Regions from separate parts of the Vibrio hippocampi genome, predicted to be linked through region 2. Evidence: riboswitches for the same ligand, from Rfam matches in the RefSeq annotation. Region 2 holds a riboswitch; the other holds the start of a gene.
The links. A riboswitch is a leader RNA that binds a small molecule or an ion and turns the genes downstream of it on or off. The one in region 2 is predicted to bind cyclic di-GMP.
Positions count from the first base shown of each region.

Region 1 (15,454 bases), 510 kb from region 2:
TGACGGCATCAAAATACAGGCATTGCCATTGGCAATGCCTGTATTTTTTAGTCGGCGAACATATACCCTTCACCGTGTACGGTAATAAATATCTGCGGGTTTTTCGGGTCTAGCTCCATTTTAGCGCGCATGCGGCGGATCAATACGTCAATAGTACGGTCATTGGGTGCATCTACTCGATGACTGATCATATTAAGTATGCGCTCTCGGCTGAGCACCTGATTAGGATAAGAAGATAACGCCACAAGCAATTCATATTCTGCCTTGGTGAGTTTTACTGGTTCCCCACCATTCGTCAGTGAGCGGCGCTGTTTATCAAATATCCAATCACCAAAATGCAGTTTACTTTCTTGCTTATCACTACCTTTGTCCACCGGCGTTTTTCGCGCCAGAGCAATACGCCAAAGTAAATTCTTCACTCTGACCAGTAACTCACGATATTCAAACGGTTTCGTCACATAGTCGTCAGCGCCCATTTCGAGACCAACGATACGATCGATGCTGTCGGTGCGCCCAGTCACCAGCACAATACCGATGTCTGATTGGCTTCTTAATTCACGGGTAAGGGTTAAACCATCCTCGCCCGGCAGATTGATATCTAGCATCACCAGATCGACACTCGATTCAGACAGCACTTGTCTCATCTGCTCACCGTTTTCAGCTTCACTGACGAGATAGCCTTCGTGTTCAAAGTAACCCACGAGTTTGCTTCTTGTCACGACATCATCTTCGACGACCAAAACATGATATTTCATTGTTTCTACTTCTTCTAATCTTGACCCCACTGCCATTTTAAGCGTTACGCTTCAAGATACTAGCAGTGAGTCTATTTATTTAAGAAAACCTTGATTCAGCACCACGCCAATACGCACCCCATTCCTTATGCTTCAAAGTTTAGTTTTAATTTATTCATATTACTTTATATTGTTTGGTTTTTTTTCACATTGTGAGTGACTGTTATTCATATTTTTTGTCTACACTATGAATAACTTGGGTATATACCCATAGAATATTTGCTGGAGAGTACCAAAGTGCAAGAAGTAAAAGCCTTTAATGAACAACGCGCAGAAATCTACTGGTGGTTATCAAGTTTATTCACCAAAGAGTTAACAGAAAGTGAACTAGAGCAATATCAATCGCCAGAGATCCGCGCTTTCTTGTCTGGGTTAGGTGAAAACGAAGCGCTAAAACAACCTATCGACAAATTGGTGGACGCACTGAACCGTCTGCAGGTTCGCCACGATGCTCAACTCGAACTATCCGCCGACTTCTGCGAGCTTTTCTTGAAAAGTGATAAACATGGCGCACTGCCATACGCTTCAATTTATCTTGATAAATCCGGTCTTCTTAATGGCGAACCCGCTTTACAAATGCAGCAATTATTAACCAAGCACAATATTGCCGTCACGAAAGATCTCAATGAACCCGCGGATCACCTCGCCATTGAATTAGATTATCTTGGCAACCTCATTATTCGCAGCAACGAACTTGAGGCTGAAAAACATCTTAACGAAGCGTTCTCAGAGCAAGCTGACTTTATTGAGCAGCACCTACTCACTTGGATCGAACAATTCAGTCAAGCGTGTGAAAAACACGATGAGTTTGGATTTTATTCAGCCTGTAGTGCTCTATTAGTCGCATTTTGCCAATTAGACCTGACTTATCTGCGTCCTTAGGAGTCAGCGTAACTTGCCGATTCTATTGGAAATTCAGTGGCACATCTCGCCACTGATATAAATTTATACAGATTTACATTGCTTGCAATGGATGCTCGACATACAATTCGCCGTTTCAGCGATTTATAGTCGCTCTGGTTAACTTTAAATAGGCATGAAACCTTGCTTATTTACCACTTTCTCTTCGTGTCCGTTTTGAAGCAGAAGGTGAGATATTAGGATATCGCGATGGCAACGATAAAAGATGTAGCTCGTCTCGCTGGCGTTTCAACGACCACCGTTTCTCACGTCATTAACAAAACTCGCTTCGTGGCAGAAACGACACAAGAAAAAGTCATGGCCGCGGTTGACGAGCTTAACTACGCACCAAGTGCCGTGGCTCGCAGTTTAAAGTGTAACACGACCAAAACCATAGGCATGTTGGTGACCCAATCAACCAACCTATTCTTTTCGGAAGTGATCGACGGTGTAGAAAGTTACTGTTATCGCCAAGGCTATACCCTAATTCTGTGTAACACAGGTGGTGTATATGAGAAGCAGCGCGATTATATTCGCATGCTGGCGGAAAAACGTGTCGATGGTATTTTGGTGATGTGCTCCGACCTCACGGAAGAGTTGTTAGAAATGCTTGATCGCCATGCCGATATACCAAAAGTTATCATGGACTGGGGCCCAGAAAGCTCACAAGCGGATAAAATCATTGATAACTCAGAAGAAGGTGGCTATCTAGCCACTAAATTCCTGATTGGTAAAGGTCATACCGATATCGCTTGTTTAAGTGGTCATCTGGAAAAAGCCGTCTGCCAAGAGCGTATTGATGGTTATAAGCGAGCCATGACCGAAGCGGGCATCGAAATGAAAGCTGACCGAATCCTTGAGGGTAATTTCGAGTGTGATACCGCAGTCATTGCAGCAAACCGAATCGCGGCGATGGAAGATCGTCCAACGGCTGTGTTCTGTTTTAATGACACAATGGCACTTGGCTTAATGAGTCGCCTTCAGCAACTTGGTGTCAAAGTCCCTGAAGATATCTCTGTGATTGGCTACGATAACATTGAACTTGCGGAATACTTCTCTCCACCGCTAACGACGGTTCACCAACCGAAGCGACGCGTGGGTAAAAACGCCTTTGAAATTTTGCTTGAGCGTATCAAAGATAAAGGTCATGACAAGCGTATTTTCGAGATGCATCCAGAAATCATTGAGCGTGATTCCGTATTGGATCTCAACAGATAACTTTCATCAGCTAGCAATGTTTGTAATAAAAGCCCGACGCGGGCTTTTACTCTCATGACAGAACTAGTCGATTCATTGCTTTCTAACCACTCTATTTTTTGAACCAACATCACACTTCACAGGTCAAGCCTCCGTTATCGAATCGCTTTTCCTTTATTCTTTAGCTTGTCACGCACAGGGCAAACCACTTGAAAAGGTGGGACGCAAAGCCTCCGGCCTAAACCCAATCAGGTAGGTAGCGGGGTTACCGATGGCAGCAGAGGAATTAACAGCAAATTCTCAAACTTTGCTAACAATTAATAACCTCTGTTTTGCTAATCTCTCGGACCTGATCTAGGTGGCGTAGTTATAGAAACCGAGAAATAAGAAACATGGATAAACCTATCTTAACAAATTCGATGAAGCTGTTTTCCGAAATCGGCGTGGTCAAATCACGCTCAATGTTCGGTGGCTTCGGAATATTTATTGACGACACGATGTTTGCACTCGTCGTCAATGATCGCATTCATATTCGTGCAGACAAATCAACGGCAACCAAATTTCAGCAACTGGCATACCATCCTTACGTTTACCAAAAACGTGGGTTTCCTGTGGTCACCAACTATTTCGCGCTACCTGACGCTTATTGGCAAACCCCAGAAAAGATCATTGAGTACGCAAAAGAAGCATTACAGGTGGCTAAGCAGGCCAAGATTGCCCAACAAAAACCAACCTCGATTCGACTTAAAGATCTTCCGAACTTGCGACTCACAACCGAACGCATGCTAAAGAAAGCGGGCATTGATTCGGTGTCTGAATTGCAACAACAAGGCTCCGTAGAAGCTTTTAAAGCTATCCAACGCACACATAAAGGCAACGTGAGTATCGAATTGCTATGGGCGCTTGAAGGCGCAATTGAGGGCAAACACTGGTCGGTGATTCCCCAAGACAAGCGTCAGCAGCTTGCTGAGTTAATTTAATTCGCGTTGGTTGGCTTGGCTGAAAGGCGAAAGACTTCGCTGAGTCATGAGAAATAGTAACGACTTTTTCAGACCCATTTAATTTACTATTGATGAAAGTTATTCGCTCATCCACCTGTCTACTAAACTATAGAGTGATATAGACAGAGGATAAAAAAGATGACGAAGCAAACTCATGACACGCCCAAGCGCTCCCCAAGTAAAAAACTCATTGTCGGGGTGTTACTGGTTATCCTCGTTGTTTGGGCGGGTATCCATTTCGGTCAATATCTGACTCTTGAAAATGCTAAAGCTCAGCAACTCGCGTTAGCGGAATTTATTGACGCTAATTTTGTTTTAGCGACATCAATTTACTTTTTTGCGTATATCGCTATTACCGCATTTTCTATACCCGGTGCCGCTGTAGTGACGTTACTAGGTGCCGCGCTGTTTGGTTTTTGGACCAGTTTAGGCTTAGTTTCATTCGCGAGTACAATTGGCGCAACACTCGCCTTTTTAAGCAGTCGGTTTTTCTTGCGCGACTGGGTCCAATCCAAATTCGCTTCTAAGTTAACCACCATCAATGAAGGCGTTCGTAAAGACGGCGCATTTTACCTGCTGTCATTGCGCCTTATCCCGGTATTTCCTTTTTTCTTAATCAATCTCTTGATGGGATTAACCCCGATTAAAGCTAGTAAGTTCTATCTGGTGAGTCAGTTAGGTATGCTTCCGGGTACCGCGGTTTACCTTAATGCTGGTACGCAGTTGGCGAATATTGATAGCCTAGCAGGTATCGTTTCTCCGACTGTACTCGCTTCTTTTGCATTGCTTGGCTTGTTCCCAATAATCACCAAGTGGTTAATGAACAAATTTAGACAAACACCACAGGTTCAAGAATAGATGAAGATATTTATTGCCAACTCCCCTGCTGAAGCCCATATCGCACATCAGCAGTTAGTTTCGCAGGGAATACAATCTGAGGTACGAGGAGAGTCGTTGTATGGATTGCGCGGTGAAGTGCCGTTTGACGAAAGTACTCTACCTTACGTGTGGCTAATAGACACGCGTCGAGCACCGGAGGCTAAACGTACCATAGAAAATTGGCAGATCAACCTATCAAACGCGGGAGAAGGCTTAATGTGGCTTTGCCAAGCCTGTGAGGAAGAAAATGAAGCGCAATTCGATATTTGCTGGAATTGCATGCAACCGAATATCAGTGAGGTCAAATCTTAACAGGCGCGTACCGAACGAATAAACGCGATGGAGTAACGATTAAACTCTTCTGGACGTTCCACATTACAAACATGCCCACAGTCGTTAATCTCTAGTAATTGACTCGACTTATGCTCTGCGACCATTTCTTTTACCGGCTTAATAAACATATAGTCCTGATCGCCCATCAAATACAGCGTGGGAATCGGCAGTTCTCTATCTTTAAAGTAACGGTTCAATGGATTCACTTCAGAGGTAAGTTCATACCAACGTTTGAACTCTTTTTGACACAGTTTCTTGGCCTCATGAACAAACATGAGTCTAGACTCTTTTTGACCTCGTTGCGGCATGACAATGTACGCAAACAGGCGATAGAGCCACATATACGGAATCACGTGTTTGCTCATATTGCCGATCTTAACCAAGATCTGAGAACGAGTGTTGAAGCGCGTCACAGCACCACCCAGCACCATTGAGGTGACACGGTCGGTCGCAATCTCAGCCAGATTACGCACGATGATGGTTCCCAATGACATCCCCACAAAGTGAGCGCTCTGAATTTTTAGATGGTCCAACACTTTCAGTATGTCCATTGTGACGGACTTAAAGGTGTATTGATTAGAAATAATGCCTTTTAGCAGATTGTTCGACTTTCCATGCCCTCTTAAATCGACAAACAGTAAATTAAAGTGTTCGCGATAGGCTCTAATTTGCTTAAACCAGATAGAGGAACTGCCGCCTGCTCCATGCACAAATACCACCCACTCTTTACTTGTAGGATGGTGATAAGTTTTATGAAACAGTAAACTTTCTGACATAGATGAATCCAAAAAAATATCAATAACACCGAGACAGCATACCATAATAGCGCTTTAGGTAGAAAATTTCTCCATGAGCTTGGTCCGCTAAATCATGACAAAATGTGTCTAACTCTGGTTAGCTTATTTTAAATTTAGTCCAAATTCCCGAACGCCAACGCCTAAACATCACAATTCCGCGTACCCATTCATCTAATGAGATGGCCATCCAAGCACCAAACACACCCCAACCAAGGTGCAAACCAAATAGATACGAGAAGACAACGCCCAATCCCCACATACTTAATATCCCCATTTGAACGGGGAACTTGATGTCACCGGCTCCTTTGAGCGCAGAAATAAAGATCAGGTTGAACACTCGCCCTGACTCCATCAACACCGAGCCAAGAATCAAAGAGCTCGTCAATAGGACAATCTCTGGCTGGTCAGTAAACAACGCAAGGATCGGTTCGCGCAATGCATAGATCAGTAAACTGGCACTTAGTGAGACAATAAAGCCTACCAAAAAATAGATTTGTACCCGCTTGGTAATCGCACTCACCCAGCCTTTACCTAGATAATAACCGGTTTGAATCTGCGAAGCCTGTCCAAGCGCCAACGAAAAAGCAAAAGAGAATCGAGCAATGTTCTGAGCGTAAGTAAACGCTGCCATTGATGCGGTTCCCATTTGAACCACAAAATAGACAATCGTAATCTGGGCAAGATTGTATGACAGGATCTCACCGGCATTCATCCCACCAATTTTCAATATGCGTGTATAAACATGCTTGGAAATATCACGAAACGTTTTTAATGGAAGATGGATGCCACTGCGACCAACTAATAGACAAAGCAGTAACGTACCCACCACCTGACTGAACACAGTCGCAATCGCGACCCCCTCAACACCGTAGACGGGTAAACCGAATGGCTGATAAAGCGCGATGTAGTTACCAACAATGTTCAACACGCCGCTGATGATGTTCACCACCATAGGTAAGTTGGTATAACCGTGGCTTCGGAAAATTGTCGTCAAAACAATGCCGATGGTCACGTTAAACGTCATCGCTCCGCTAATCAGCAGGTATTCTTGTGCATACTGCTCGACCTGTGGTTCAAGTCCATAATAAGGCAAAAAGTAAATCGCACACATCAGCGCTAAAACGCTCAGTACCGCACCAACCACAAAGGACAATACAATACTCGCCACACCCACATCTTGGGACTGTTGAGGCTTGTCAGCACCGTTATATTGCGCAATCAATATACCAGTACCACTGCTTACAAACATGGAGACAATAATCAAGAAAAACGTTAGCTGAGAAATCACACCCACGGCAGAGACAGCCTTATCCGAATAGCCACTCAGCATGAATACATCACTGGTTCCCAATATAGTGCGCAGCAAGATCTCGACTAAAATAGGCCAAGCGAGAGCCGTAATAGACATACGTTTGTTGATATCATTGCCGTTTGGACTGCAGTTTTTGCCTGTTGGCATACTAGGATGACCTCTAATCACGTTTCTTAAGCATCAAAAAAACCGCTTATCAACAATAAGATAAGCGGTTTTTGCATTGCGGTCACTGTCGTTGATATTTATTCAGACAGTGCTAACTGATACATATCGATGTAACTTTTTGCGGACTCTGTCCAGCTAAAGTCCATGCGCATACCTCGCTGTTGCATGCCGCGCATTATATCCGGATATTGTAAATAAAACAGTAGTGCACGCTGAAGAGTCACTAAAAGTGCATCATGGCAAGGCTCATCAAAGCCAAAACCCGTGGCATTGTCTGGATCATCATCAAAGTCGATGACCGTATCTCTTAGACCGCCAACCTTACGAACAATAGGTAAGGTGCCATAAGCCATGCTGTAAATCTGATTCAGACCACAGGCCTCAAATTCCGAAGGCATTAGGAAGAAATCGGAACCCGCTTCCACCAGATGAGCTAATCTTTCGTTGTAGGTTTCTACAAACGCAAACTTATCTGGATACTGCTGTGCGATTTGCCTCAGATGAGCAGCAATCTGTGGTTCACCGGTTCCTACAATTACCACCTGCACATTATTTTTCAAAAACTGATTAAGAATCGGCAGAATGTAATGGAAGCCTTTCTGGTGAGTCAGGCGGCATACCATGCCGACCATCGGAGTATCTTGATCAGGCAAGCCGAGTTCTTGCTGTAAGGTCTGCTTAGAAGCTCGCTTACCTTGCAACATACTGTCTAACTCATCATTGTAAGTTTGCGGCAAAAAAGCGTCCGTTTTCGGGTTCCATTCTGAATAATCACAGCCGTTAACAATGCCAAATAAGTCCCTAGAACGATGCACAAAATCATCCACTAAACCATGAGCGCCAAGTGGGGTAAGAAGTTCCGCTGCGTAGTTTGGGCTCACCGCGTTAACCTTGTCCGCAAAGGCAATACCAGCACGGAGCATACTCACATGCCCTTCACCGTACTGCAAAAACTCCATACCAGACAGTTGCAATTCAGGAATAAGCTCAAGCTGGTTGTAGCTAAAGTTACCCTTAAAAATGGCATTGTGAATGGTTAATACCGATTTAATCCCATGAAAACGCTCATCATGTTCATAGCGCGTTTTAAGTAGAAATGGAACAAAACCAGTATGCCAGTCATTCGCGTGAACAATGGACGGTTTGATGCCAAGCTTTGGCAGTACATCCAAACTAGCGGCAGCAAAAAAGCTAAAACGCTCACCATTGTCCAAATAGGCTTGGTTATGCTCAGCATAGAGCTCCGGGCGATCGAAATAGCGAGCGCATTCGATCACAAATACCTCAACACCATCAAGCTCTGTTTTCTTTACTTGATAAGGGGTATGAGGCCAGTGTTCTAATTCAGTAGCAAGCACATCCTGATAATGCTCTTTATTTGGTAAGGTTTGATAGCCAGGTAGTACAATTGCTACCGTTTTGCCCAACTCTTGCAATGCTTTTGGCAGAGCCTTAGCAACATCTGCCAAGCCTCCACTTTTAACAAGTCCTTGAGCTTCTGATACTGAAAACCATATATCTATGTTTCTCATTCTAGAATCCAACTTTAGTCCCTTTTTTGATGACGACTACGCCACCTGGAGATACATGAAAACGTTTCGCATCTAATTCAAGATCCTCGCCAATCACCGTTCCAGGGGCAATTTCCACATTTTTATCGATAATCGCACGCTTGATAGTACAGCCTGCACCTATCTTACTGTCCCCCAGAATAACAGATTCACTGATAATAGAGCCAGCAGCAATATTACTTCGATAACCTAACACTGATTTATAGATCGAACTGCCTTGAATATAACTACCACCCGAGATCAAACTGTCGGTAACCTTGACCTTGCGATCTTCCGCATCAACAAAGGTGGCTGGCGGTAATGGTGGATAGTAGGTGTGCAGCGGCCAGTTTCGGTTATAGAGCGAGAATTCAGGGTCTCTGTCTAGCAGATCCATATGGGCGCTCCAGTAAGCATCAATCGTACCTACATCACGCCAATAGGTGCTGTCCTTTTCGCCATTTATTTTATTCGAAGCGAAATCATAGACGTAAACCTCACCCTTAGGGAACATCTTAGGTATAATATCTTTACCGAAATCGTGACTGGATGTTTCTAGCTCCGCGTCTACTCGCAGTTCGTGGCATAAGCTTTCGGCTTCAAAAATGTAATTCCCCATTGAAACCAAAGCCATATCCGGCATACCAGGAATTGATTTAGGGTTATCTGGCTTTTCTTCAAAGCCTATCATTTTACCATTAGCATCCACCTCAATAACGCCAAACTCTGACGCCTCTTCCAATGGCATTCGTAGCGCCGATACCGTTAACTTAGCCTGATTGGTTTTATGGAAGTCGAGCATCTGACCAATATCCATTTTATAAATATGGTCAGAGCCAAAAATACAAACGTGATCCGGTTCAGCAATTTCAATAAACCCGATATTTTGATAAATGGCGTCCGCGGTTCCCTCATACCAGCGCTTACCAACCCGCATCTGTGCAGGAATGGGGTCGATAAATCGGTCAGTAATACCCGTTAGATTCCAGCCCTTACGCATGTGTTGATAGAGGGATTGAGACTTAAATTGCGTGAGCACATAAATTCTCATTAAGTCAGCATTGATAAAATTGTTCAGCGCAAAATCTATTAAACGATAACTGCCACCAAATGGAACCGCAGGTTTACTGCGCAATTCCGTTAAAGGACGTAAACGTGACCCCTCACCGCCCGCCAAAATCATTCCTAATACACCAGCCATAAGTATCTCCATTTTTCATTATTTTTAAAGACTTAATTCAACGTTGTTCTAAAGTCATATTGTTCTAGAATCATATTGCTCTAAAGTCGGATTGTTCTAAAATCGTCAGGGTAATCAACCACCCTTGAATAGTAGAGACTAGTGTTTAAATTATCTTTTTACAGAAAGATTGCTATGCACTAGGACGCATTGTTAAATATTGGTCTTATTTTCAAACAAACTCGGGCGATTAGTCACAAATTTCTAATTCAAAACGGTCACAACCGATAGGTAATCTTACCCATTTAGAGCTGGACAGAGTTAAATCGAACAAATCCTACCTAACAAATGAGCTCTATCACATAGAATTGATGACGTTTACATTTGGGCATAGCACACGCAGTGACGCGCAAAAAAAAAGCAGCACCTCAAAGGTGCTGCTTAAAACGTAATTAATGGTGGAAATTACTTGGCTTTTTTGCGCTTGTCTGTGATTTCCCATTTACCATCGACGAACATTCCAGTCCAGCCAGATGGCTTACCATCAATCTCAGAGCGAATGTAATTCTCTTTGCTCTTACGGCTAAAGCGAACCACGGCATCACGACCGTCAGGGTCGGTCTGAGGTGCCTCTGCCAAATAATGAAATTTCGGTGACAAACGCTCTTTAAATCTTGCCAACTCACTCACCAACGGAGCACGAGTTTCACGAGATTTAGGGAATGTGCTCGCGGCTAAAAACAGACCTGATGCACCATCACGTAACACAAAATACGCGTCTGAGTTTTCACACGGTAATTCCGGCAAATGTACAGGGTCTTCTTTCGGTGGCGCGACTTCGCCGTTACGCAAGATCTTGCGGGTGTTCTTACACTCTTCATTGGTACAGCCCATATACTTACCAAATCGACCGTTTTTCAGCACCATATCTGAACCGCACTTATCACATTCCACCGTTGGACCGTCATAACCTTTGGCTTTAAACTCACCCTTTTCAACCACATAACCTTCACAGTTCGGGTTATTACCACAAACATGCAGCTTGCGCTTGTCGTCAATAAGGTACGCGTCCATTGCTGTTTCACAGATAGGACAACGTTTTTTAGCGCGAAGGGCTGCTGTTTCAACATCTTCTTCAAGAACGTTGACAATGCCTTCTTCATCACCCAGGTTGATGGTGGTTTTACAGCGCTCTTTAGGCGGCAACGCATAACCAGAACAACCCAAGAACACACCGGTAGAAGCCGTTCGAATCCCCATTGGACGTGAACAGGTCGGACATTCAATATCGGTCAAGACGATATGATTTGGCTTCATACCACCGTGATCTTCCTCTTGCTCAGCTTGACCGAGATCAGTGGTAAACTCTTGGAAGAACTCGTTTAGCACGCCTTTCCAATCAGCCCCACCCTCTGCGATCTGGTCCAATTTCTGTTCCATACGTGCAGTGAAGTCATAGTTCATCAAATCGGTAAAACTGTCATCCAAGCGATCAGTGACAATCTCACCCATTTTTTCTGCGTAGAAACGGCGCTGCTCCACTTTGACATAACCACGATCTTGGATAGTCGAAATGATTGACGCATAGGTTGAAGGACGACCGATGCCTTTCTTCTCTAGCTCTTTAACCAGAGCCGCTTCGGTAAAACGGGCTGGCGGTTTGGTGAAGTGCTGTTTCGGATCCAGAGCAATCAACTCAAGCTTATCACCCACTTGCACTGCTGGCAGGATCGCATCTTCATTTTTACCAAGTGGACGCTGTACTCGTGTCCAACCGTCAAACTTGAGAATACGACCTTTGGCTTTCAGCGTGAACTCGTCAGCCTTAACACTAATGGTGGTCGAATCATATTTAGCGTGGGTCATCTGACACGCGACAAACTGATTCCAAATCAGCGAGTACAGTTTATGCGCATCCGCTTCCATACCTTGTAAATCATCAACTTTTACGTTGACGTCGGATGGACGAATCGCTTCGTGCGCTTCTTGTGCACCCTCTTTGCTGCCATAGAAGATCGGTTTTTCTGGTAGGTAAGGGTTACCAAACTCACTGCCAATATAGCCACGTACCGCGTCTACAGCCTCTGAACTCAAGTTGGTAGAGTCAGTACGCATGTAAGTGATATAACCCGCTTCATAGAGACGCTGAGCGAGTATCATGGTTTTCTTAACACCGTAGCCAAGACGCGTACTTGCCGCCTGTTGCAGTGTCGAAGTAATAAACGGCGCAGAAGGCTTGCTCTGTGTTGGACGATCTTCGCGTTTACACACTTCATAAGCCGCTTTATCAAGAGTCGCTACCGCTTGCTTAGCTTCACTCTCGTTAACGGGTTTAAAGCTCTTACCGTCTTTCTGAGCCACTAACAGACGAAAATCGGTTTTATCTGTTGTTTTTGTGTCTGCATGCATATCCCAGAACTCTTCTGGAATGAAAGCGTTAATCTCACGCTCACGCTCTACCAGTAACTTAACCGCTACCGATTGAACACGCCCAGCGGATAGACCACGAGCGACTTTTTTCCAAAGTAGAGGCGAGACCATAAAGCCCACAACACGGTCGAGGAAACGCCGAGTCTGTTGAGCGTTTACGCCATCCATATTCAGTTCACCAGGCGCTTCAAACGCCTGTTGAATCGCATTTTTGGTGATTTCGTTAAAAACCACTCGCTTGTAGCGCTGTTCATCGCCGCCGATGATCTCGCGAAGGTGCCACGCAATAGCTTCTCCCTCACGGTCCAAATCGGTTGCGAGATAAACATGGTCAGCATCTTTCGCTAACTTTTGCAGTTCAGCAACCACTTTCTCTTTCCCAGGCAACACTTGATAGTTGGCTGCCCAGTCGCTGTATGGGTCGATACCCATTTTCTTGATAAGTGCCTTGCGATCTTTCTCTTTTTTAATACGTGCTTTTTCTTCAGCACTTAAGCCTTTCGTCGACACCGCCGCCGCTTTCTTGCCTGTACTCTGCCCTGCAGTTGGCAAATCGCGCACGTGACCAACACTCGACTTAACAACAAAGTCTTTACCAAGATATTTGTTGATAGTTTTCGCCTTGGCTGGTGACTCCACTATAACCAGTGACTTACCCATAATGACACTAACGCCCTATTTCACAGTGCGATTGAATAATCGCTCGATGTTCATAATTTTTGCTTCTTTTTACTATTGAGCGAGAATAAACGAAGGTCAACCAGTTTTTTTCAATTGACTTCTAATTGCTCGACAATTGCTCTACTGCAATTACACTCACAGCGTTAAATTTTCGGCCATAGTAAAGATACCGAGATCAATTGCAATATCACTGACAGCGAAACATCGCTGCGTATCACAGTTTTAAAATAGGCGATCCCACATGAAATTGCACCGCCCTCTTTGCTCATCATTGCGATTCTACTTGCAAAATGCCCTGCGACTCATACACAATTAAGCCAAATTTTTCGCTAATCAGCCCGCAAAAGACGTAGATAAAATCGGCGTCATTGCCCATTTAACGGCGTCTGAATAGCACCAATAAATATTGGCTTAACAAACAATAAAGGCTCGACTATGTTTGATAAAAAAACAGCATCCGATAAAAAAACCGTTTCCGAATTTGATCTACTATTGATTGCTAACCAAATCATTCAAAGTCACGATGACTACATTGAGGGTATGCGCGCGGATAGTGTTGAAGAAAAAGAGGGAGTTTTGGTGTTTAAAGGTCACTATTTCTTGGATGAAAAAGGATTGCCAACGGCGAATACCACGGCGGTATTCAACATGTTTAAATACCTAGCGCATCATCTTTCTAAAGAGTTTACATTGGAAAAATAATCCCCAACGAAACCGACTGACAGCAACAAACTCCAGTTATTTATCACTAACCAAATAACTGGAGTTTATCTGCAATCTACCAATAAAAAATATCGTTCTAGCGACAAAAAATAGCGTTACTGCCAATTTTTGGCGCTATTTTCTATCTTGATTCAGAGCACTAACATTAATTATTGACTCAATCCTGCCAGTTTATCGAAATAATCTGGGAACGTTTTTGAGGTGCATTTTGGATCATTGATTGTCACTGGCGTATCACTCAGTGCCACCAAAGAGAAGCACATCGCCATTCGGTGATCGTCATAGGTATCAATCGCTGCGTGAGTCAGGTTTTCTAACGGTTCAACGATGATATAGTCTTCACCTTCTTCTACTTTTGCACCGACTTTTCTTAGCTCTGTCGCCATTGCTGACAGTCTATCGGTCTCTTTAACACGCCAGTTATACACATTGCGAATAGCCGTCGTTCCCTTAGCAAACAGTGCCGTCGTCGCAATAGTCATCGCTGCGTCTGGAATATGGTTGTAATCCATATCGATGCCGTTCAATTCACCTTTGCGGCACAGGATGTAATCGTCACCCCATTCAATTTCTGCACCCATTTTTTCCAGTGCATCCGCGAAGTGAATATCTCCTTGAATACTATTTTTACCAATCCCCGTGACCTTAATTTCGCCCCCTTTAATGGCAGCGGCCGCCAAGAAATACGAGGCAGAAGAAGCATCCCCTTCTACTAAGAAGTGACCCGGCGCTTGATATTGTTGACCACCTTTTACCACAAAGCTCTGATAGTCGTTATTTTCAACCTCAACACCAAATTGAGCCATGATATGCAAGGTAATATCAATATAAGGTTTTGAAACCAGATCACCGACAATTTCAATTTTGGTATCCCCTTTCGCCAAAGGAGCCGCCATCAAAAATGCGGTCAAAAACTGGCTAGAAATAGAGCCGTCGATAGAAACCTTGCCGCCTTCAAGTCCAGTGCCTTGAATTTTTAGAGGCGGATAGTTTTTATTCTCAAGATAGTCAACTTTAGCACCCGCTTGTTGCAATGCATCCACTAAGTGACCAATCGGACGCTCTTTCATTCGAGGTTCACCAGTAAGTACATACTCACCCTCACCCAAACATAACGCAGCGGCTAATGGACGCATTGCCGTTCCAGCATTGCCTAAAAACAGTTCGGTGAGGTCGGACACCTGAAATGCACGCCCTAAACCATTGACGACACATTCGGTTTTGTCTGCGGACAACTGATAATCGACACCAAGCTTGGTTAACGCGTTCAACATATGACGAATATCGTCGCTATCGAGTAGGTTGGTAAGACGGGTTTGACCTTTTGCTAAAGCTGCTAGAAGTAGCGCGCGGTTAGAAACACTTTTTGACCCTGGTAGGTTAACGGTTCCTGACACTTTTGAAATCGGTTGAAGTGTTAAGCTTTCCATTAGTTGAACTCAATCCTTAGTTTCTCACTGCCTATCTATTTTCAGTGAGCGGTAACAATTTTTCGTACTCAGCAGCGTA
Region 1 covers NZ_CAKLCM010000002.1:659,089-674,542, reverse strand. The annotation lists gene torR (two-component system response regulator TorR) at 48-755, opposite strand; gene torD (molecular chaperone TorD) at 1,032-1,676, shown strand; gene purR (HTH-type transcriptional repressor PurR) at 1,905-2,912, shown strand; cyclic di-GMP riboswitch class I at 3,081-3,164, shown strand; gene L9Q39_RS05520 (TfoX/Sxy family DNA transformation protein) at 3,284-3,871, shown strand; gene L9Q39_RS05515 (TVP38/TMEM64 family protein) at 4,031-4,750, shown strand; gene L9Q39_RS05510 (putative signal transducing protein) at 4,751-5,083, shown strand; gene L9Q39_RS05505 (alpha/beta fold hydrolase) at 5,080-5,880, opposite strand; gene L9Q39_RS05500 (MATE family efflux transporter) at 5,999-7,360, opposite strand; gene glgA (glycogen synthase GlgA) at 7,459-8,913, opposite strand; gene glgC (glucose-1-phosphate adenylyltransferase) at 8,915-10,132, opposite strand; gene topA (type I DNA topoisomerase) at 10,577-13,201, opposite strand; gene L9Q39_RS05480 (YciN family protein) at 13,658-13,924, shown strand; gene aroA (3-phosphoshikimate 1-carboxyvinyltransferase) at 14,095-15,375, opposite strand.
Region 1: it holds a riboswitch for cyclic di-GMP, as region 2 does, so the genes downstream of both, L9Q39_RS05520 (TfoX/Sxy family DNA transformation protein) here and L9Q39_RS07675 (hypothetical protein) in region 2, are expected to answer to the same signal.

Region 2 (15,454 bases):
CCTAGTGAAGAGACCATCAAACACGCCATGGTCGAGTTTATGAAAAGCTTAACCACGATGAATGCGCCGTTTGACCAATACCTGATGGGCGATAGCGATGCCATTAACGAATCAGCCGTTCGCGGTTGGCAGACGTTTCAATCGTTAGGCTGTATCGCCTGTCACCGAGGCACCAATGTCGGCGGAGGTTTAGTGATGCAGTTTGGTTATTTTGGCGTGGATAGCCGAGGTGCGGAGCGCAGCAATGATCTGGGTCGATTCAATGTGACGTCAAAGCAAGAAGATAAACACCTGTTTCGGGTGGCGAGTCTGCGCAACGTCGCGATCACATCGCCCTATTTTCATGATGGCATGACCGGTTCTTTAGATGAGGCGATAAAAATAATGGCGCGGAGTCAGTTAGGAAAGGAATTAGAACCTGACACCGTCGCTGATATTAAAGCTTTCCTAGAATCCCTCACTGGAGAGCGCCCAACCATCCTTGAGGAGTTGCAAAATGAGCAGAATTAAGTGGATCATGATGAGCGCCGGGGCCTTATTATGTCTTTTGCTCGGTTTGCTGATGATTTCCTATCTTGAATATAAGACGGCCGCTCAATATCGACAGAAGATCAGTGTACTTGGGTATGAGCTAATAGAAACGCGCGATTTGATTACCTTTAATTCGATCAATGAAGTGACCGCCTCCTACGAGTTAGCAAGGCATCTGGTGGCAATCGAGCAGAGAGTCGGGGAGTTGGATCGCTCTTTTCAATTACATGATTCCAAATTTTTACCTTTCAGCAAAATCACAGCGTTTGCGCTAATTTCAGACTTTAGCAACACCGTACTTTCCGTCACGGATGCACTTGATCATATTACGGGATTGTTAGTAGCGAGAGAATCGACGTTGCAAGGGATCCGTCAGATAGGAGGACGACAGAGTGGCGAGGTGGAGACCAGTCTATTTGCCCCGTTTATTGATTCCATATCCTCAGCCAATATCGAACAAACCAATCCAGAATTACTTCGCTTGGTGGGTGTCTACCAGGGGCTGAACGATCAATTACAAGAGCTACTGGGGAGCGTGTTATCGGGGAAAAATGCCTCTTTTGTTGAGGGAACGGAATTTGCTTTTACCGACTTAGTGCAAAGCATTGAACATCGCATGGTGGCGATACTGTTGGTTATTTCATTACTGGTGCTGGCGACATTAAGCATGGTCTATTTTGACCGAATTCGGGAGTTACAAAGAAATAACCTGGCCTATAAACAATCGGTAGAGAAAGCCAAACACGCCAGTGAAGCAAAGTCGTTGTTTTTGGCGACCATGAGCCATGAACTCAGAACCCCAATGAATGGCGTCTTAGGCATTGCTCAGTTGATCAAAGAGCAGTCTAACGAAGCGGATATTCAGAGTCAGGCACAGATCATGATCGAATCGGGTCAGCATTTAGTGACGTTGCTTAATGATATCCTCGATTTCTCAAAAGTTGAGCAGGGTAAGATGACGCTTGAGATGCAGCCATTTACCTTTGACAGCATCACTCGCCATATAGAGGGAACCCTAGCGCCATTAGCGGAAAATAAAGGGGTTCAATTAGAGATAGACAATGAGACGCCGAGCGATCTTCGGTATATCGGTGATTCATCGAGAATACGCCAGATCTTGTTTAATATTGTGGGTAACGCCATTAAGTTTACCGAGCAAGGTAAAGTTAACTTAACCCTCTCTGCGTGCGAGGACAGACCATACAACCTAGTCATTGTGGTAAAAGATACTGGTATCGGCATTAGCCAAGATAAATTGGCGACTATTTTCAGCCCATTTGAACAAGCGGAGTTGTCAACCACTCGGAATTACGGTGGAACGGGTTTGGGGTTATCCATCGTCAAGAAACTGATAGAGCTTATGAACGGTGATATCAGCGTGTTTAGTCAGCCCAATGTGGGGAGCGAGTTTACGATTAAGCTCCATTTAGCCAGTGAAGAGTTGGCGCCAAAGCAACAACAAAGCGAGGTGCTGAAAAAAACGGCGCTTGAACCCAATCAAATCCATGTGTTATTAGCGGAAGATAACAAGGTCAATGCACTGGTCATGAAACAGTTCTTCCGCGCCGAAGGTTATCAAATGACCCATGTGACTAATGGACGTGATGCAGTGAATCAGTTGCAATCCGACGGGTTTGATCTGGTGATTATGGACAATCACATGCCAAAAATGAGTGGTATTGAAGCGATCAAATTTATTCGACGCGACCTCAAGTTGGATGTGTGTATCTTTGCCTTTACTGCCGATGTATTCAAAGAGGCGCATGATGCCTTTATTGCTGCGGGAGCCGACTATGTCCTCACCAAACCGCTACAGATTAATAGCTTGCGCGAGGCGATTGATCGATTTATCCACGCTGCTAATGCGCCACTGACGGTGACGGAGAGTTTGACGACTGCGGAGAACGTAGTGTATCTCACTCGCTCACCGATTGAGACGCTTCCTATGACGGAGGAAGAACTCTCTCAATCCGCGTTATTAGTTGAGAGCGGTTTATCTCCGGAAGAAACCGCGGATCTGCTCGCGACTTTTATTGAAGAAGTTGAGCTAAAAATAGAAGACTTAATCAACGCTTATTCGCAATCTTCTTGCGAACCGCTCTATAAAACCTTGCACTCGGTGAAAGGTATCCTATTTGAGCTTGGACTCTCTGAGGCATCGAATTTAGCGCAACAAACGGAAGCTTCTGCCAGAGATGGGGTGATACCGGATTTGATTCTGCTTCAATCGCTGATCAATCGTTTGCAAGTGAATGTTCATCAAGCAAATCGCCTGATTGCTGAACAGCAACAGCAAAATACAACTATGGGGCAGAATGGATGAAATCAGTGGTTAAGCATGTGCCTTTGAATGCCGCACTGTTGTTATTAAGTGGGGGGATTTTTTACGTTGACCTGACAATCCCTCTCGGCGTCGCAGCAGGTGTGCCTTACGTGACCGTGATTCTTGTTTCGCTCATCTCACAACGTCAATCTACCATCTTGATATGGGCAACAGCGTGTACGCTGCTGACACTGTTTGGTTATTACCTTTCCCCTATTGGCAGCGAAACTTGGAAGGTGGTCACCAATCGAATATTAGCCATTTATGCGATTTGGGCAGTGGCGATAGTCTCTATTGTAGTAAAAGAGCGTGCACGAACACTGTCGAAATTGGAGCAAAACCTAAAATTGTCCGAGTCTAGGGCGACTCTAGGTTTAGTGGCGGAGTATACCAAGGACGCGATCGTTATTACCGACAAACAAGGTTTGATCACTTGGGTTAATCAAGGATTTATATCTCTGTCGGGTTATCAGTTAGACGAGGTGCTAGGTAGCAAGCCAAGTTCCTTGTTACAGGGGAAAAAACGGATATTTCAACGGTAAAACGGTTATCGGAAGCGGTGAAAGCTGCCAAGCCTATTGATTGTGAAATCATCAATTATCATAAAGATGGCTCGGAATATTGGATAGATATTTCTATTTCTCCGGTATTTGAAAACGGGGAGTTGGTGAAGTTCATCGCTGTTGAGCGAGATATTACCCAGCGTAAACAGCTAGAAATAAAACTACAGACGGATAGAAACCTAGCGCTAAGCGAGAGTGAGCAATCCGAGAACTTGTTCTACTTGCTTAACTATTTTGTTGTTCAACAAAACAAACTAGCGCTTAAAGGCATGAGCGAAAAAGAGGACACTAGAAATTCTAGGGAACACCTAGAGTTGCTGGAGAGCGTCCGGCATCACGTGGCATTTATGGCAAGCCATGATAAAAACCAGATGCTAAGTACGCCAATAGCCCTGCAGTCATTGAGCCAGAGCTTGTCGCAAGATTTTGCTAAGTTCGCGACTAAAATGGAATTTGCCTATAGCGGCAGTATTGATGATTCCGTTGAGTCATTGCTGGTGGCCGGTAATGCAGAGACTTTATTTCGTTTTGCGTTTCATTTAGCGATGCTTATTGCGCTAACACACCGCCCTGATGCGATGACCTTACAGGTAAAAGCCAGCGTCAAGCAGGATAAAGTTCAGCTACAACTCGAGTTTATTGTGGAAGACCATGGTCAGCTACTTGAGCTGATACAAAAGTTAGTGACCTCGGATTATGATTCATCTTCGCGGTTGATGGCTGCTTTAGAGTATGCCCATAGAAAAGCGGTCACTTCTATCAATGAAAGTCATGGGCAAGTAACCAGTGGCTTATCGGGCAACAATAGCCGCTTTAGCCTCAGTCAAACGGTTGATTTAGTCGAAGATAACAAAAGGCAAGGTAGTGCCGGCTATAAAATCCTTATTGCGGAAGATAATAAAGTGAATACCATCGTGCTGACGAAGCTATTACAGACGCTGGGCTATGACACGGTTGATACGGCAGTGAATGGCAAACAGGCGGTAGACATGGCTAAAGACAATCGTTACGACCTAATTTTGATGGATAATCATATGCCGGAGATGACCGGACTTGAGGCGACCCAGAAGTTGAAACAACAGCATGCCATTGATGCGCCGATCATCGCCTGTACCGCGGATACCTCAGAACAAGCGACACAGGATTTTCTCGATTTCGGGGCGCAAAGCGTCATATATAAACCGCTAAAGAAAGCGCTATTGAGTCGAGAAATTGATGCAGCGAAGTCGGGTGCGAGAGCCGAATTGGCATCTTGAGTCCCAAGCGCATTGTGATTCCCAGTAATAAGAACTTAACTCATTCTCTCGCTTAAGACTTGCGTTTATTGGTTAATCATAAGTAGAAAAAAACCGACCAAGACTTTTCACGTGATGAAGTTTAGCATTTTGCAATTTATGCTAATGCAGGTTGCAAATTCGTTGCAATCTACTGACTAATTAGGTGATAAACTAATGACTTAGGTAGCGTAAGAGGTAATCTTAATTACCTTTTTATTACATTGCTTTAGCATTTATTTGCCTCTCAATATGCAATGATATTTTAATCTTCGCGAGTGCTAGCAAACTTGGCACGAACTATGATTGGACGTCATGTCAACTTCAAAAGCTACCTTAAGGGCAAACCAGTTGAAAGACTGGGACGCAAAGTGACAGCACTGATGGATATAGCACTAATGGATATATAGTGGGCTGCGCTACTAGGTGAATGTAAATTCATACTTAGGGCAATATGACATGGCGTATAACAAAACGTTACTCTCAACACTTCTCGTCGGGGCAATGGTCTCTTCATCCTCCTTCGCCGCCGATGACGTGACATACAGTCAAAGCTTCGGCGCTGAATTACTCCCAACACCTCAGGTGCAGGAAGACTTCAATAAAGGATCTTGGTCTTTGGTGCAATTTAATGACGCACCAGATAGCGCTGATATCTTGCAATTGCTTTCTTTACTGGTCGACCGTTCAGATTTTGCCACTGGGCAGGTCGTGAACGGTGCGATTGATGGTCAGATTCACTTTGAGACAATATGGACTCGTTCTACCTTAAAGGCGATGCTGGGTCTGGATAATTTCAAAGCGCTGCGTCAAGACTATACCGTCAAAGAAATTCGTACCGCTGTGAATGACGTCTGTGCTCCGGTACTGGAACTCGGTACTGCAGCAACATATGGTGCGCCGTATAATATTAAATCGAATGAAGTTAACTATATCGCAGAGCTAGACAGTGATTCTAAGCACTGTACAGGGCGTTCGGTCACCGTGGGTACGGCCGCGCCTTTGCCGATACTGGGCGGCAACCCTGCAAACGTTCGTATTCGCTCTTTCGTTCCAACGGTGCCAGGTGCGACTTATAGTATGGATGTTGAGTTTCAGAAGCGCTCAACCAACAGTCGTGATGTCGGTGACTTGATTGTGAGAGTCGGCGGTGAAGTAATGAGCGTTGCGGGTGTTGATGGTATTGATTGGGATACGGGTGATCAGCGAGCGGTGTTCCCAACAACCCCAGCAGTTGTCGACATTAATGAGCTTGAACATGGCTTCTTTAAAGGAACGGTGACATTTAAGGCAACACGCTTCTTTACACCGATTAATCTGCGTGACAATGGTATTCCCGATTCGTATGGCGTATTGGTCGATGATGTGACCGTGACTCAGACGCAGCCTAATGAACTGTATGATTGGTGTTCGATGCTGTTTAAGGCGCAAAGTAAGAATCTAAAACTGTGTCTACAAGGTAACGATGAATCGAGTGACAATTTCTTTAGTTGTGATTTCGACAATTTAATCGGTCGTAATGTGAAAATAAAGAGAAAGACGGAAGGCGGGCACAGTCCTGAACTCATTCAAAATTTGACTGGCGATCAGGGATCGAGCACTTTCTTCCGTATGGGATTAAATGCGCGAGTCACGATACCGATGGCGGGTAGAGGCTGCCCAATCTACAACAATACCTTGGCGCTGAATGAGTTTACCAATAACTACCCAGCGGAAACGTTTAGTGACTATCCAGAGCAGGGTACAGTGACGGCTGTTTTAAGATGCTATGATGCTAATGAAGACAGTATGTACACCAGAAACGTGGTGTTGAATAAGGTTGAAGAAGTCGACTTAACTAGCGGTATTACTCCGGATGATGACGAGACACTTCTGCGTACTAATCAAGAGATCTTTTACACCTTTGACGGTGATGAAGATAAGTCTTGTCGTTTAGTCAAGGTTCGAATTAAAGATAAGACGCCACGCATTTCGCCAACCTCAATCAGTCATGACGGTATTGATATTCAAGGCTTGCGTATCATTGTCAACGAATAGCAGGGTGATAAAGCGGCAACCATTCGTTCAATAATTTTGAACTATTAAGCCTCTCTTCCTTTACTGCAAAAGGAGAGAGGCTTTGTTTATCGGTGAGTGAGTTTATAGCCGAGTAAGTTTATAGCCGAGTAAGTTTATAGCTGAGTCAGTTAATAACTGAGTGAGTTTACAGCTCAGTTTATTTCTTGCTAAGCGGCTTGAGGTTGAACCAGAGGCGTAGGCTCAATGGCTGTTTGATGACGCTTTATCACAAAGCGCAATCTCAACAACATCAGAGCGGCGGCGACACTGAGACCGGTTAAGATGCCAACCCAAAAGCCTTTTTCGCCCATCGCAGGGATAATATGGTCAGTTAAACCTAAAACGATACCCAAAGGTAACGCGAGCCCCCAGTAAGAGGCAATCGCTAATATCATCGGCACTTTAGTATCCTTGTAACCACGCAACGCGCCGTTGGCTGAGGTTTGCAGGGCATCACTAAATTGGTACATAGCGGTGAACAGCAGTAACGTCGCTGCGGTCGCGCTGACTGCCGGATCGCTGGTATACAGCCTGATAATGGTGTCAGGAATGGTCAAGAACATAACGATAGAGACCAAAGAGATCAATGCCGCGACCACAATACCAATTTTGCTACGCTCAACCGCACCAAGGTGATCTCTCGCACCGAGTGCGTGACCGACACGTATGGTAATACCAAACGAAATACTCATTGGGATCACATAGGTCATGCTAGACACATTCAGCGCGATTTGCGCCGCTGCGACGTTTTCCGCACCGATACGACCAATCAATAGCGCGATAACCGCAAAGATACTGCCGCATACTGCAATATTCATCCCAATCGGCAAACCCAGTTTAAGCAGATGTACCATTTGGCTCGGCTTAGGTTTGATATCGCTAAACTGGATGATGCGCTTATAGTGGTGATGGGTTTTGATATAGGAGTACAGTAATCCTGACATCATCCAATAAACGATGCTGGTTGCCCAACCACATCCCACAGCGCCCATTTCCGGCAAGCCAAACTTACCGTAGATCAGTACATAGTTGATGGGAATATTGACCAATAGCCCGAACACAGAAATGATCATCGGCGCTTTGGTGTTGTTCATCCCCTCACAAAAGCCATTCATGATATAGAACAGGGCGATACCGGGAACACCAAAGGCGAGCGCAATCGCGTAGTCGCTGGCAATAGGTATGATCTCTTGAGCCACGCCGATCCACTCAAGCAGAGGTTTAGCGTTAAGCAAATAGGCAATCAATAACACGGAAAACAGCAATGCCAACCAAGTCATCTGTAGACATTCAGTGGAGATACTTTTTAGGTCTCTTGCGCCACGATGAAAGGCAACGACGGGTGTCAGCGCCATAATGGTGCCGCGTAGCAACAGCAGCACGGGAATCCATAGGCTGGTGCCAAGAGCAATAGCCGCGAGATCCGCCGCACTGACTTGACCGGCCATGGTGGTATCGACAAAGCCCATAGCTTGGGTTGCGAGTTGGGTAAAGATAATAGGAATCGAGAGATGCATTAATGCACCAGATTCACGAGTAAAACGAGAAAAAGGAGAATTATTCGTTTGCATGATGTGTATAAACACCTATAGAAATGCACGAATGATAGCAGGATGGCTGGTGTGCATTTTAGGGTGTGCCGTTAAGACGGCGCCAATATAAACAGCTTGATTTGTCGAGTCAAGAGTGGAGATATTTTCACCAGTTATACACTTATCTTTAAGAGAATGAATAATGGTGAACTGTTGGTGATGTGACCGATTGCGCAAACGATAAAACTGATTGTCAACTGGGAAATAAAGGAGTATCTTCTCGCCCTTTATAGCGATGCTGTCAGTAACGCTATCGGTTTCGACTGTTCACCATGGACGTGTGATTATACCCAAGTTACCTCGCATCTTGAGATGACTTGGGGATAGGTCAATTTTTAATATTTAGATGTTTACTAGCCCCACGATGGATCGATTTAGGGAGCTTTGCCGTTTTACTTCTACAAAGGTACAACCATGTCCAACAATACCTCAACGCCATCCGAAGCGGACAAACAGTCTGGTCATCAAAGAAACAACCGTTGGCTAGATAACTACTTTATGATTTCACAGCGAGGCAGCAGCGTTCGCCAAGAGATCCTTGCTGGTGCCACGACGTTTCTTGCCATGGTCTATTCCGTTATTGTGGTGCCGAATATGTTAGGAGCGGCAGGCTTTAATCAAAGTGCGGTGTTTATTGCTACCTGCTTGGTTGCGGCTTTTGGTTCTTTATTAATGGGTCTGTGGGCTAAGCTACCACTCGCCATTGGTTGTGCGATTTCTTTGACGGCTTTTACCGCCTTTAGTTTGGTGCTAGGGCAGGGTGTTTCGATTCCTGTTGCACTGGGCGCGGTGTTCTTGATGGGTGTGTTGTTCACTGCGATTACCGTGACCGGCGTTCGTCAGTGGATTTTGACCAATTTACCTTCAGGCATTGCTCATGGTACCGGGATTGGTATCGGTCTGTTTTTGCTGCTGATTGCGGCCGACGGTGTGGGTCTGGTGGTAAAAAACCCACATGCAGGTCTGCCGGTTGCGCTGGGTGAATTTACCTCTTTTCCTGTGATTATGTCGATTGTTGGTTTAGCGGCGATCATCGGTGTTGAAAAGCGTCGTGTTACTGGTGGTATCTTGTTGGTGATTATCGCCATTTCGGCGCTTGGGCTGCTGGTTGACCCATCGGTGACGTATCAAGGTCTGTTTGCTCTGCCATCATTCGGCGGCGAAAACTCTCTGATTGCTTCTATGGATATTATCGGCGCGCTAAATCCTATCGTCCTACCAAGTGTCTTAGCTTTGGTGATGACAGCGATTTTTGACGCTACAGGCACCATTCGAGCCGTTGCTGGGCAAGCGAATCTTTTGGATGATCAAGGGAACATTATCAATGGTGGCAAAGCACTGACCGCGGATTCTGTCAGCAGCATATTCTCTGGCTTTGTTGGTGGCTCGCCAGCAGCCGTCTATATCGAATCGGCAACGGGGACAGCCGCGGGCGGTAAAACTGGGCTTACGGCGGTGGTGGTAGGACTGGCGTTTTTAGTCTTGCTGTTCTTGTCGCCAATTAGCTACCTTGTTCCGAGCTATGCAACGGCTCCAGCTTTGATGTATGTCGGTCTATTGATGCTCAGCAATGTCACTAAACTGGACTTTGATGATCTGGTTGGCGCACTGTCGGGCTTAGTGTGTGCGGTATTTATTGTTCTAACCTCAAACATCGTGACTGGCATCATGCTGGGTTTCGTCTGCCTTGTTGGTGGTCGCCTGATTGCTGGTGAGTGGCGTCAATTGAATCTGGGTACGGTATTAATTACCATCGCCTTGGTGGCGTTCTACGCTGGCGGTTGGGCGATCTAGAACTCAGGTTTCTGCTCGCTGTTGTTACCGTTAAGACATTTATAGTGTTCAAGCCTGTGGTAATGCCACAGGCTTTTTTTCGTGTTAATTTTTGTTCAGTAGTATCGGCAGTGACTATGTTGTAGCGTAGATATTTGCAGCGTAAAGACTGGCAGCGCAGAGACACACAGCGAGTTGGGAAGTTAGGCTAAAGCTGTCTGGTGAATAAGAAATGTGAAACAGACGATAGGTGCGAGTAGATTGAAGTGCTGTATGGACGGGGAGGGAAGCCCAAAAACGGTGAAACCCCGACAGTTGGTAGCTATCGGGGTTTCGAATTTTTCAGATTACAGGGTTGGTAAGACCGAGAATCTTTCTATATGCAAAAGGCTGGATTTAATCCGAGTAATTCCTTGGTAGGGAATTAGATACGGATGAAGTCCATGTGCTCAACTTTTGGCTTGAATGCGTGGCGTTGAACATCTTGTGGCTTAACCTTAACTTCTTCGCCGCCGATCACTAGAGTGATTGCTTCGTAGAATTCAGGCTTGTCCATTTGGTTTAGTACTTCGTCGTGTGCTAGAGCGATAGAAACAGGCGCTGCTTCACCACCGTAAACGATTGCTGGGAATTGGCCAGCGTGACGTAGGCGGCGGCTCGCACCCTTACCTAGTTCAGTACGTACTACTGCTTCGAATTTCATAGTATTTACTCTCAAATAGTAAAATTAAAAAAATGCCATCTGACATAGCGACCTAGTCGAGATGGAGAACGTTAAGTGATCCTTAATGGATACTCACAAAACGAGCGCGGATACTAACATCCAATCGGGTTACGGGCAATAGAAAAACACTGATAAGCCACTAAATTTTACTCCTTGGCGAGGTGCAGGCGTAAAATCGCCTTAAGTCCGCCCATCGTGCTTTTATGTAGCGTCAGTTGACCTCGGTAACTATGCGCCATTTCACTAACAATATTTAACCCCAATCCCGTTCCCGGTGTGGATTCGTCGAGTCGCACACCGCGCTTAATGGCTTTGGCGCACTCGTCCTCCGGAATACCAGGACCATCATCCTCGATAATGATGTTAGTTTCATTACCGTCGATCACTTCGGAGTTAACTTTGATCATTCCATTCGCCCATTTGTAGGCATTTTCTAATAGGTTGCCCAGCATTTCATCGAGATCAGCTTGCTCAACCGCAACAAACAGGTCGGTATCGAGTTCGCTAATCAGCATTAATTCTCTGGAGGCATAAACCTTGTCAAACGCCATTGAGATGGCATCTACGCGCTCACTGGGCGAGGCTTTGACGGCTAAGATGTTCATCGAACCCGCCATTCGAGCGCGCCCTAAATGGTAATCGATCTGCGCTTGGATCTGTTGAATACTAGGCGCGAGTTTGGCTGCGTCTTGCTCGCTTAAGTGGGCAATATCATTTTTAAGCACCGACAGGGGCGTTTTAAGCGCATGGGATAGGTTCCCTGCGTGATTTCTTGCTCGATCTAGCAACTCTTGATAGTGGAAAATCAGCGCGTTAAGGTCATCAACGAGCGGCGCGACTTCTTTAGGATATTGTTGCTCTAGCGTACTTCGTTGCCCAGCTTTGAGCTGTTTGAGCTCTTTTTGCATCTTATTTAATGGTCTCAATGACCAACTGACTTGCGCTATGACTAAAGTGAGGATACCGCCAGCCAATACCGCCAGAATAACCCAAAGTTGTCCCGTCAATGATTGCAGCGTGGCTTCAATCGGGTCTTCATCTTGACCAATAATGATGTGAACAGGGCTTTCTACGTCGGGCAGAAAAATGGTGCGCTCAATCGCCACCAGTTGCTCTTTTTTAGCACCGAAGTAGCTTTTGTGCTTTTTACTTTTGTGTTTCACATCAATATGTTGATCCCAAAGTGATCGAGAGCGTACCACTTGGTCTGCACTGTCAATGCTCAGGTAAAGACCACTGTACGGTTGATTAAATCTTGGGTCGGAGAGTGTGGATGTCAGTTCTAGGCGACCTTGTTTGTTGACTTCAAGGCTGGCGACGACTTCATCCATGGTGTGGCTAAGTTGTTGCTGCAACTCTTGATCAAGATAGTCACGCACCAACCCCGGAATGATAACGCCGGCGACAATTAACATGGCGGACAGCCACAGTGTCGCGGCAAGCAGCAAGCGTGTTTTTAGACTGAGTTGACTGACCTTGCTGCGCATCATCGCCAGTTGGTCGTGGAGTCTAGGCATTTAATTGGTAACCCAGTCCACGAACCGTTTTAATTATTTGCGGCGCGATCTTTTTACGAATACGACCGATGAATACCTCAATGGTGTTGGAGTCGCGATCAAAGTCTTGCTTATAGATATGCTCAACCAGTTCGGTGCGAGAAATGACCTTTTCACTGTTGTGCATAAAGTAAGCGACGACCTTATATTCCAGAGCGGTCAGGCTGACCGACTGTCCTTGCCATAAGACTTTTGAGGTTCGAGTGTCGAGGCTTAAATCGCCCACTTGCAATACCGGAGAGGCGTTGCCTGATGCGCGTCGTAATTGGGCGCGAATACGCGCGATTAACTCAATCATCTCGAAGGGTTTGGTGAGATAGTCATCAGCACCGGCATTCAGCCCTTCAACTCTTTGACTCAATGTATCGCGCGCACTGAGTATAACAACGGGCGTGTTGATGTTTTCATCACGGATGCCTTTCAGCACGGTAAGCCCATCAATTTTTGGTAGACCGAGATCCAAAACTATCGCATCCCACTCTTCAGAGGTGGCTCGATAAAGTGCATCAATGCCGTCTTGCGCCAGTTCTGGAACCCAGTCTGCGCTTTCGAGGGTTTCAATGATTTGTTGTCCTAGGAGTGGCTCATCTTCTACAACTAAAATTTTCATAGATTTCGCTCTTATTTCTTTAAGGCTTGTTGAAGATTGTGACCTTTGATTGCCATCATCTCCAGTGTGGTGGCGTTGTAATCCACATTGATAACGTTCTGTTCGTAGAGCAGTTTCAATTCGTATACCCATAGATCATCGTCTTCTTCAAGCTCTACCTTGATCACACGACCATTCAGGTCTTGTTCTACTTTAGCAAACAGTTCTGAGAAAGGCTTAATCAGCCCTTCCTGTACCGCTTCATAGACTTCATCTTGGTCTTCTTCAAATTCAATTCTGGCGCCGTTGGGCTCAATGTCTTGTACCAACTCGTGACCATTATGTGAGTGGGAAAACAGACTGGCATAGCCTTGAGTCGGCAAGGCACTGAGGCAGGCGGTGGCCAATAAACCTATGGAATAAAGTGACTTTTTTGACATGATTGAACTCCAGATAACCCGAATGAAAAGACTATACCGAATAGCGGATGAATGAAAGCTGAACAGCGGTTAGTTCAACTCGTCATCAAAGACTTTGTCACGCATTTTCCAAAATCGCCCTTGTTTGGAGGCGATAACAAAAGCGGGAGGGCGAAAACGGTGTTGGTTATCCACCACTTTGGTTGGCGAGAGGGCGTTAAATTCCCGATGTTTATCGGCAAGGTGCGGACGAACGAACTTTTGCGCGAACACCTGTTTCTGCTTTGGCGTTGATAATGACCAGAATTCGCTCACTTGGGCGTCATTCTCGCCCACATATTGCACTCTTAGGCTGTTTTTACCTTTGGCATCTTTATGGACGGAGAGTTGCATTTCGAGACATTCAAAGACGAGAGAGTCTTTGAGATTTAAGGCGTCTTTCAACTTTTTGTCTGGGTCTACTAAGGTGGCGTCACACTCATGACAGATCCGAGCGGCAATATCATTATCGGCACCGCAATCGGAGCAGTATTTTGCTCGAAAGCGATAGTTGCAGTGTTCGCGCTCTTGAGTGTCATCATCGGTGAAGTAGCCTTGGCACTTGCGACCATAATGCTCAATTAAAAAGCCATTGCTGTCGAGCTTGCCCCAGAAGTTGTTATTAAATCCGCAAGCCGGACAGGGGATGGTGATCAACTCTGAATCCGAGTCGGGTTTGGGGTTGCCGACTTCGGGTTGATACAGATCGTAAGTGTTGCCGGCGTAGTCCAACACCAGGCATTCTTGTTTGCCGTCTGATAGTCGCAGTCCTCGACCAACAATCTGCTGATATAAACTGACCGATTCGGTTGGGCGCAGAATGGCAATGAGATCAACATGCGGCGCATCAAAACCGGTGGTTAGTACCGAGACATTCACCAGATATTTAATGCGACGCGCTTTAAAGTCACTGATAATTTGGTCACGCTCGGGAGTGGGCGTGTCGCCGATGACAATCTCGCTGCTGTTTTCGGGGAGCAAAGACAAGATCTCTTGTGCATGGCGAACCGTTGCAGCAAAAATCATGATGCCTTGTCGATCTTGGCTATAGCGAATAATCTGTTCAACAATCTGCGGTGTGGCACGTTTAGATTGTTCAATCACAAGATCCAATTCTGACTCGCGATACTTGCCCATAGACGTGGGTTTTAGCTGAGAGAAGTCATAACTTAATACTGGTGCATCAATCAGTTTGGCGGGCGTTAAAAAGCCTTCATCTAACAGATAGTGAATCGGCAACTCGAAAATGCAGTCTCGAAAAAAACGCGCTTCTTCACTGCGCACTAAACCTCGAGTGTGATATTGATAAATCCAGCCGACACCTAAGCGGTAAGGCGTCGCGGTGAGACCTAATATTTTTATCCCCGGATTGATGTCACATAGGTGTTTAATCACTTTTTGGTAGCTAGAGCTGCGATTCTCAGGAACGCGATGACACTCATCAATCACCAACAGAGAAAACTGATTAGCAAACTGTTCAAGATTACGAACCACCGACTGCACCGAGGCAAAGACCACCTTTTCGGAGGTTTCTTTACGTCCTAATCCCGCAGAGAAGATAGAGCCCTTTAAACCGTAACCTTCGTATTTGGCATGGTTTTGTTCCACTAACTCTTTGACATGCGCAAGCACAAGCACTCGCCCTTTTGCCAATCGCGCTAATTCCGCTATCACCAAACTTTTGCCAGCACCGGTTGGCAATACAATGACCGCAGGGGTGGTGTTTTGGCGAAAGTAGTGGATGACTGCTTTGACAGATTCAGCTTGGTAGGGACGAAGTGTGTACATAAAGGTGTGTTTTGCTCTACATTTTAAAAATCCGCTTTATAATACCCCACGAATTAGAATTGAGGTATGTATGCGTTTAGATAAGTTTTTGTGTGATGCTTTAGGTGCAACCCGAAAAGAAGCAACGAAAATCATCAAATCCGGTGACGTGACCGTGGATGGCGTGATGCAAAAAAGCGGGGCATTTAAAGTGGCAGAGGGCAGTGAAGTCGAGTGGCAGGGTCG
Region 2 covers NZ_CAKLCM010000002.1:1,171,862-1,187,315, reverse strand. The annotation lists gene L9Q39_RS07695 (cytochrome-c peroxidase) at 1-510, shown strand, start outside; gene L9Q39_RS07690 (ATP-binding protein) at 497-2,854, shown strand; gene L9Q39_RS07685 (PAS domain S-box protein) at 2,851-3,396, shown strand; gene L9Q39_RS20635 (response regulator) at 3,414-4,673, shown strand; cyclic di-GMP riboswitch class I at 5,023-5,118, shown strand; gene L9Q39_RS07675 (hypothetical protein) at 5,151-6,728, shown strand; gene L9Q39_RS07670 (MATE family efflux transporter) at 6,917-8,320, opposite strand; gene L9Q39_RS07665 (NCS2 family permease) at 8,756-10,135, shown strand; gene rplY (50S ribosomal protein L25) at 10,539-10,817, opposite strand; gene L9Q39_RS07655 (ATP-binding protein) at 10,985-12,334, opposite strand; gene L9Q39_RS07650 (response regulator transcription factor) at 12,348-13,004, opposite strand; gene L9Q39_RS07645 (PepSY domain-containing protein) at 13,016-13,438, opposite strand; gene radD (DNA repair helicase RadD) at 13,493-15,229, opposite strand; gene rsuA (16S rRNA pseudouridine(516) synthase RsuA) at 15,300-15,454, shown strand, end outside.